Regions from separate parts of the Luedemannella flava genome, predicted to be linked through region 2. Evidence: riboswitches for the same ligand, from Rfam matches in the RefSeq annotation. Region 2 holds a riboswitch; the other holds the start of a gene.
What was found. Region 2 has a riboswitch for cobalamin ahead of ABD211_RS14030 (ribonucleoside-diphosphate reductase subunit alpha). Riboswitches for the same ligand answer to the same signal wherever they lie in the genome.
Positions count from the first base shown of each region.

Region 1: linked by a shared signal. The riboswitch ahead of ABD211_RS20615 (ABC transporter substrate-binding protein) and the one ahead of ABD211_RS14030 (ribonucleoside-diphosphate reductase subunit alpha) in region 2 are both predicted to bind cobalamin.

Region 1 is NZ_BAAALT010000128.1:8,210-12,373, forward strand. It holds gene ABD211_RS20610 (FecCD family ABC transporter permease) at 1-875, opposite strand, end outside; gene ABD211_RS20615 (ABC transporter substrate-binding protein) at 878-1,801, opposite strand; adenosylcobalamin (AdoCbl) riboswitch at 1,882-2,024, opposite strand; gene ABD211_RS20620 (DUF4229 domain-containing protein) at 2,036-2,305, opposite strand; gene ABD211_RS20625 (hypothetical protein) at 2,308-2,748, opposite strand; gene ABD211_RS20630 (endonuclease domain-containing protein) at 2,918-3,658, opposite strand; gene ABD211_RS20635 (hypothetical protein) at 3,713-4,087, opposite strand; gene mqnE (aminofutalosine synthase MqnE) at 4,161-4,164, opposite strand, start outside.
Region 2 is NZ_BAAALT010000073.1:34,097-38,260, forward strand. It holds gene ABD211_RS14020 (pirin family protein) at 1-448, opposite strand, end outside; gene ABD211_RS14025 (serine/threonine-protein kinase) at 570-1,535, shown strand; cobalamin riboswitch at 1,590-1,823, shown strand; gene ABD211_RS14030 (ribonucleoside-diphosphate reductase subunit alpha) at 1,941-4,164, shown strand, end outside.

The sequences.
Region 1 (4,164 bases), on a different contig from region 2:
ACGGCCGCCGCCGTCCCCAGCGACGCGACAATGATCAGAACATAGCGGGTACGGGAAGGGTGGGCGCCCAGCGCGGCCGCCTCCTCGTCGCCCACCGACATGACGTCCAGCTGCCGCCCGAGCGGCAGGATGACGATCGCGGCCAGCACCACGTACGGCAGCAGGAGCAGCACGTCGTGCCAGCCCGAGGTGGCCAGCCGGCCGTTGATCCAGGAGTACACCTCGCGGATCGTGTCGACGTACTTCTGCTGGATGAACGTCTGGCCGGCGGTGAGGAAGCTCGCCACCGCGACGCCCGCGAGGATCAGCGTCGTCGGGGTGCGCGACCGGCCGCCGGCGGCGCCCAGCCCGTAGGTCAGCCCGACCGCCAGGAGCGCGCCGGCGAACGCCGCGAGCGGGACGAGCGCCGGGGTGCCCGAGCCGCCGATCGACGGCAGGTCACCGAACGCGTTGCGGCTCGCGATCGCGGCCGTCGCCCCGAGGCCGGCCCCGGCCGCGACTCCCAGCAGATACGGGTCCGCGAGCGGGTTGCGGAAAATCCCCTGGTACGTCCCGCCGGCGACGGCCAGCATCGCGCCGACCAGCAGGCCGAGGCAGACGCGGGGCAGCCGCAGTTCGGTGACGATCGCCGCCTCGCGCGGGGACAGGCCGCTGTCCACGTCGACGCCGGGCAGCTGGTCGAGCAGCTCCAGCAGGACCGACCACGGCGGGAGCCGCACCGGCCCGATCGCCAGGCCGGCGACGGCGGCCGCGAGCACGGCGAACACGCCGACGATGAGCCACAGCCACGGCAGCCGCGCCGCCCTCGGCACGGCGCCGCCCGCCGGGCGCGCGTCGGGCGCGTCCGGCGGGTCGGCGACGGTACGGTCGGGCACGGTCAGTTGGCCGGGACCTTCGCGACCGCGTCGGCGGCCGTCTGGAGCAGGTCGACGACGCGCGGGCCCCAGCGGGACGCGATGTCGTCGTCGAGGGCCACGACCTGGTTCTTCGTGACGGCGGTCAGGTCGGCCCAGCCGGCGCGCCTGGCGACCGTCTCGGGCGACTGGCCGCAGCACTTCGTGTCCGCCAGGAAGATCAGGTCGGGGTTCGCCTTGATGATCGCCTCGGCGGTGAGCTGCGGGTACCCCGTGCCCTTGGCGTCGGCGCCGTCCGCGATGTTGGTCAGGCCCAGCTGGGCGAACAGCGAGCCGACGAACGTCTTCGAGGTCAGTGAGTAGAAGGTCGGGTCCAGCTCGTAGTAGTACGTGAGCGGGGTGGCGCGCTTGGGCACCGATGTGATGATCTTGGCGATCTGGTCCTTCATCCGCTGCACCTCGGCGGCCGCCTCCGTCGGGTGGCCGGTGAGCGTGCCCAGCTCGGTGAGCTGCTTGTACGTGTCGTCGATAGTGGCCGCGGCCGGCGCGACGTACACCGGGATCTTCAGCGTGGTGAGCTGGCTGACGATGTTGTTCGTGTCGTTCGACAGGACCACCAGGTCGGGGTTCTTCGCGGCGATCGCCTCGGCGTTGGGCTGGTAGCCCGACAGGTCCGTCTTCGGCGCCCCGGTCGGGTGGTTCGACTGGTCGTCGACCGCGACGACCTGCTTGCCCGCGTCGATCGCGAACAACATCTCCGTCGTCGTCGGCGACAGCGAGACGATCTTCTGCGGCTGCGCGTCGAGGGTGACGGTGCCGACCGTGACGGGGTACGCGACCGCCGCGCTGGTGGGCGTACCCGTGGGGGTTTCCTTATCGTCGGCGCAGGCGGCGGCGCCGAACGCGAGCGCGGCCACCGCGAACGTCGCGGCGGCCCTGCGCAGCAGGGTGGGCTTCACTGGTCCTCCTATCGGCGAGGGATGGTGGCTTCGCCGACGGGGACCTGATGGTGGGGAGTCCCGGCCTGCGAGGCACTCTTCCTCGAGAGCGCTTGATCGCGACAACCCCGCAGGCGACCTGGCTTTCCCCTCCGCGATGAGGGGTTCACAGTTGCGGGACAGCGCCGGAATCGCACCGGCTTCGCTGTGGGGCTGTCGGGTAAGACCGTAGCGGACGGACGACTAGTTGTCCTTCGGCGCGTCCTCGCCCGCGAGGGCGGCGCGGAGGCGCTCCTTCTCCTCGATCTTGCGCCGGGCGTTGGCGGACATCTGGTCGGCGACCTGGTCGCGCAGCCCGCGCAGCAGGAAGAACGACAGCCCCGCCGAGACCGCGATGGCGATCATGAGCTTCAGCAGCGAGTTCATGGTCTCCGGCAGGAACAGCAGCAGCGGCACCGCCACGACGACGAAAAGCCCGATGCGCCCGAGCGAGTACTTGATTGCGGGGTTCACCGTTATCCCTCCACTGGCTGGTCGCCGGTGAGCCACCGGATCCAGACGAACCACACCACGGTATAGACCAGCACGGCGACCGCCGCACCCACCGCCCCGGAGACGAGGTTCGCGAAGGAGTTCGCGGCGTACGCCGCGCCCAGCCCCACCCCGGCGCCGAGCCCCAGCGCGGCAAGGCCGGCGATGAGGCGCCGGCTCCCGGCCGTCCGCCAGGCGCGGAAGTCCTCCACGAGGATCATGAGCGGCAGCACCACGGCCAGCCAGCCGGTGGCGTCCCCGAAACTTCCCGCGCCGATGAGCGCGAGCAACCCGTCAAAGACCGCGAGAATGGCGACGCCCGCGAGGAGCCCAACGATCATGGTCGCGACCAGCTCCTTGAGGCTGATCACGCGCCCGTACTTGTCGCGTCGCGGAAACGTCCGCGCCCGAGTTTCGCCCGTCATGTCGGAATGCAGCGTACGCGCCGCTCGCGCGGCCCCGACACGGCACCCGGACGATGGTCGTTCACGACTCCGCCGCCCGCCGCGGCACAAACGATCATCTACTGTGGATTCGTGGCCGCAAGCTGGGCCCTGGGCACCTAATCCGGCACACGAATCCACATGCGACTGATCATCCACGCCATCCGGCGGCGACGAGGGCCGTCCTCAGTTGCGCGACCACCACGTCCGGCTGCTCACGAACGGCGAACGACGGAAACCGTAACGTCCGCAAACCATGCGCAGATAGGGCATTCTGCCGGTGCATGTCACGCCACCACTGCCGGACGTCCATGTGGTGCGCGCCGTCAACCTCGACATGGACGCCCCACTCGTCGAAATACAGGTCGAGATAGCGGTCACGACCGTCGGCGTCCGTCCGTCGGACCTGCCGGCTGGGCGTGGGCAGACCAGCCGACCCGCACAGCCGCAGCAGATCCAGCTCCGCCAGCGTGTGCGAGCCCGCCCCGACGTCCGCGAGCGTCCGCCTGAGCAGGCCCTGCCGGCGCACCTTGGGCAGCCGCGCCAGCACCGCGTCGATGTCGGTGGCATCCACCGGTCGCTGCTGAAAGGTGGCCGCCATGATGAACCGGGCCTGGTCCGCCGAGACGGCCCATTGCACCGCGTTCACCAGTGACCGCGCCGGCATGGTGCTGGGCGGCGCGCCCGCCGGACGCAGGTCGTCGGGGTGCAGGTGCCGGGTGCGGTGGATGCGAACCCCGGGGGGCGCGCGTTGGACCCACCGGCCGGTCCGCAGCCGGTGCCGGACCGCGTCCTCCGTGAGGTGTTGGAGGGCCTGGCGGCGGGTGAGGACGTGGTGCTGGCGGAAGAGGAGCCAGGTGAGGTCGTCGGCGTCGTCGGCGGGCAGGTCCACCTGTCGCAGTGTGGCCGCGTCGCCGGCCACCGCGACAGGCCCTGTGGATAACCGTCAGGGTTCCGCAGGCAGGTGGGTGATGAGGGCGAACGCGTAGGCGCCCGCGAGCGCCACGGCGAACGCGCGGAGGAAGATCTCGAACTGCGACCCGCCGGTGTGGACGAACCCGCCGGTCACGATCGCCAGACCCATGGCCGCCGACGTGGCCCACATCCGGTGCCGCGGCTCCTTCACGAACCACGCCCACGTGGAGCAGATGCTCACCACGAGCGGCGCGACCTCACCGCCGATGACCACGTCCGTGTCCGCGAGCAGGACGTTGGCCAGCCACGTGGCCAACGCCAACGGCACACAGAAGATCAAAAACGTCAATGCGGGGGTACGCCACGGCAGCGCCCCGTCCGGGGTGGGCTGGGGCAGTAGGCGCACCCGGTCGACGGTACTCGTCGCGCGCCTTCCGTAGGAGCGCCTTTTCTCCGGAGGAAGGTCAGCGACCTTCTGGTCAG
Region 2 (4,164 bases):
CGTCGCGCGCGTACGCCGGCAGCGCCACCCACAACTGCAGGCCGTGCAGCAGCGGCGGGTGATCGGCCGGCGACTCCTCAGAGTGCGAGATGCCGGCGCCGGAGGTCATGAGGTTGAGCTGGCCGGGGCGGACGCTCTGGACGGAGCCGAGGCTGTCGCGGTGCAGGATCTCCCCGTCGAGCAGCCAGCTCACCGTCTGCAGGCCGGTGTGCGGGTGCGGCGGCACCTGCATGCCCGGCCGCGACGACACGTCCTCGGGGCCGTAATGGTCGAGGAAGCACCAGGCGCCGACCATCCGCCGGTGACGCTGCGGCAGCAGCCGGCGCACGACCGTGTGCCGGCCGAGCGGCACGTCGCGGCCCGGCAGCAGCTCGGTCACCGGAGTGTGCGCCACGTCCGTGGTCGTGCCGCAGGCCAGCTCAGCCGGCTCCCGCTCGGTGTTGCTCATGAGCCAAGCCTACGGCGGCGACGATGTCATCAAGCCGATGCGGCGCCGGGTGGCGGCCGGGGTGGTCACTGGTTAAGGATGGGGTCACGCCGAAACGTGACCGCCCGGGAGACCCACCGCGATGACGCCGCTGAGACCGACCGACCCGACCTACGTCGGGCCGTACCGTCTGGTTGCCCGGCTGGGCTCCGGCGGCATGGGTCTGGTCTACCTCGGCATCTCCCCGCTGGGCGACCGGGTGGCCGTCAAGGTCATCCGGCCCGAGCTGGTCAACGGGCAGGACGTGCGGGCCCGGTTCGCCACCGAGGTCAACCACATGCGGATGGTCTACGGCACCCGGGTGACCCGGTTCGAGGGCGCCGGACTCGACGAGGACCGCCCCTGGCTCGCCGTCGAGTACGTGCCGGGGCTCAACCTCATGGAGCACATGGAGCTGCGCGGGCCGATGAGCCTGCTCGACGTCGCCATGCTGGGCGCCTGCCTGGCCGACGGCCTCGCCCGCATCCACGAGGCCGGCCTCGTGCACCGCGACCTGAAGCCGAGAAACATCCTGCTCGGGCCCGACGGGCCGAAGATGATCGACTTCGGTCTCGCCATGCTCACCGACGGCGAGAACCACCTCGACGAGTCGGGGCTGCTCGTCGGCACCATCGCCTACATGGCGCCGGAGCAGGGCTTCTCCGACGGTGAGGTGTCCACGGCCACGGACATCTACGCGCTCGGGGCCACCCTGGTCTTCGCGTTCAGCTGCCACCACCCCTACCCGACGGAGCGGGGGATCGCGCTGCTCAACCGCATCACCGACCCGTACGACCCGGTGGATCTGTCGGCCGTGCCGGACGAGGTGGTGTTCCTCATCGGGGCGATGCTGTCCTACGAGCCGGCCGACCGGCCGTCGCTGGGTGCGGTGATGCGCCGCCTGCTCGCGGTGGCGACCGCCGACGGACGCAGCATCGAGCAGGCCCGGGCCGAGTTCCTGGCGCACACCTATGTGGAGCCCAACCGGCCCGCCGAGCCGCCGCGCCCCACCCCCGGCGACGAGCCGTTCGACGACGATCGCACCATTCTGGCCCGCTTCGCGTCCTGATTTCACGACACGCCACAACGCATAGTGGTGCTGTCGATCGGCTGCCCTACATGTAGTGTCATCGGCGTCGTTGGTTCGCCGGCCCCTGCCGGCGACGCAAGAGGGAACCCGGTGCGAGTCCGGGACTGCCCCGCAGCGGTGAGTGGGAACGAAAGCCGTCCCCGGCGTGCGCCGGGACAGCACTGGGCGCCTCCGCGCCCGGGAAGCGACGGCCGGTAGGCCCGCCGGCCCAGCCAGGCCCGGCGGTCGCCCACGAGTCCGAATACCTGCCCACGACGCGCGCGCCCGACCGGGCGCGCATGGACACGTCGGCCTCGCGGGTGGGTCGCGGTGCGAGACACGGGGGAGTACCCCCGTGTGCGCGCCCCTCCGTGCCGGCCGACCGGCTCACCGAGGGACGAGCACATGACCATGCTGTTGACCAGCCCGCCCGACGGGCTCACCGCGGACGTCCACGCCGCGGCGACCGGCCTGCCGGGGCTGGACCCGGACGAGGCCGGCCGGGTTGTGGCCGGGCCGGTGCTGACCGGCGTCTGGCCCGGCGCGAACGCGGCCGACCTGCGCCTGCGTGCCGCGGAGACCGCCGCCGCGCTCGTCGTGGAGCAGCCGGCGTACAGCCGCCTGGCCGCGCGCCTACTCGCCGTCGGCATCGCCGACGAGGTGCGCGACCAGGGGGTGACCAGCTTCGCCGAGTCGGTGGCGGCGGGGCACGCCGCCGGTCTGCTCGACGACCGCCTCGCTTTATTTGTCGCGACCCACGCTGCCGACCTGGAGGCCCTGCTGGATCCGGCCGGGGACGACCGGTTCGAGTACTTCGGGCTGCGCACCGTCTACGACCGGTACCTGCTGCGCCACCCGACGCGGCGCACGGTGCTGGAGACCCCGCAGTACTTCTGGCTGCGCGTGGCGTGCGGTCTGTCCGAGACCGTCGCCGACGTCGCGGCGGTGTACCCCCTGTTCAGCCGGCTGGCCTACCTGCCGAGCTCGCCGACGCTGTTCAACGCCGGCACCCGGCGGCCGCAGCTGTCGTCGTGCTTTTTGGTCGACTCCCCGCGCGACGAGCTGGACTCGATCTACGAGCGGTACGCCCAGGTCGCGCGGCTGAGCAAGTACGCCGGCGGGATCGGCATCTCGTGGAGCCGGGTGCGCTCGCGCGGCTCGCTGATCCGGGGCACCAACGGCCTGTCCCACGGCATCGTGCCGTGGCTGCGCACGCTGGACGCCAGCGTCGCCGCCGTCAACCAGGGCGGCCGGCGCAAGGGCGCGGCGTGTGTGTACCTGGAGCCGTGGCACGCCGACGTCGAGGAGTTCCTGGAGCTGCGCGACAACACGGGCGACGAGGCCCGGCGCACGCACAACCTGAACCTGGCCAACTGGATCCCGGACGAGTTCATGCGCCGGGTCGCCGCCGACGCGACCTGGTCGCTGTTCGATCCCAAGGACACCCCCGAGCTGGTCGACCTGTGGGGCGACGACTTCGACGCCGCCTACCGCGCTGCGGAGGCCGCCGGCAAGGCGGTGCGCACGCTGCCGGCCCGCGCCCTGTACGGCCGGATGATGCGCACCCTGGCGCAGACCGGCAACGGCTGGATGACGTTCAAGGACACCGCCAACCGCACCTGCAACCAGACGGCGCGGCCCGGCAACGTCGTGCACCTGTCCAACCTGTGTACGGAGATCCTGCAGGTCAGCTCCGACGACCAGACGGCCGTGTGCAACCTCGGCTCGATCAACCTCGCGGCGCACTGCGGCCCGGGCGGCATCGACTGGGACGCGCTCGCCGCCACCACGGCGGTCGCGGTGCGGTTCCTGGACCGCACGATCGACCTGAGCTTCTACCCGACCCCGCAGGCCGCCTCCAGCAACGCGTACTGGCGGCCGGTGGGCCTGGGCGTCATGGGCCTGGCCGACGTGTTCTTCACGCTGCGCCTGCCGTTCGACTCGACGGACGCCCGGGAGCTGTCCACCCGGATCGCCGAGCACATCGCGCTCGCCGCGTACGACGCCTCGGCGTCGCTGGCGGCGCAGCGGGGGCCGCTGCCGGGCTTCGCCGACACCCGGACGGCCGGCGGGGTGCTGCACCCCGACCACTTCCCGGCGGCGACGCCCACCCGGCCCGCCGACTGGGCGGCGCTGCGCGCCCGCGTCGCGGAGACCGGGCTGCGTAACTCGCTGATCGTGGCGATCGCGCCGACCGCCACGATCGCGTCCATCGCCGGCTGCGCGGAGTGCGTCGAGCCCGTGGTGTCCAACGTATATAAGCGGGAGACCCTGTCCGGCGAGTTCCTCCAGGTGAACCGGTATCTGGTGGCCGACCTCGCCGCGCGCGGACTGTGGACGACGAGGGTTCGCGAGGCGATCCTGCGCGCGGACGGCTCCGTGGCCGACGTGCCCGACATCCCGGCCGACCTGCGGGTGCTCTACCGCACCGCGTGGGAGCTGCCGCAGAAGGCGCTCATCGACCTGGCCGCCGCCCGGGCCCCGTACGTCGACCAGGGCCAGTCGCTGAACCTGTTCATGGCCGCGCCCACGATCGGCAAGCTCTCGTCGATGTACGCCTACGCCTGGCAGGCCGGCCTGAAGACGACGTACTACCTGCGGTCGCGCCCCGCGACCCGGATCACCCAGA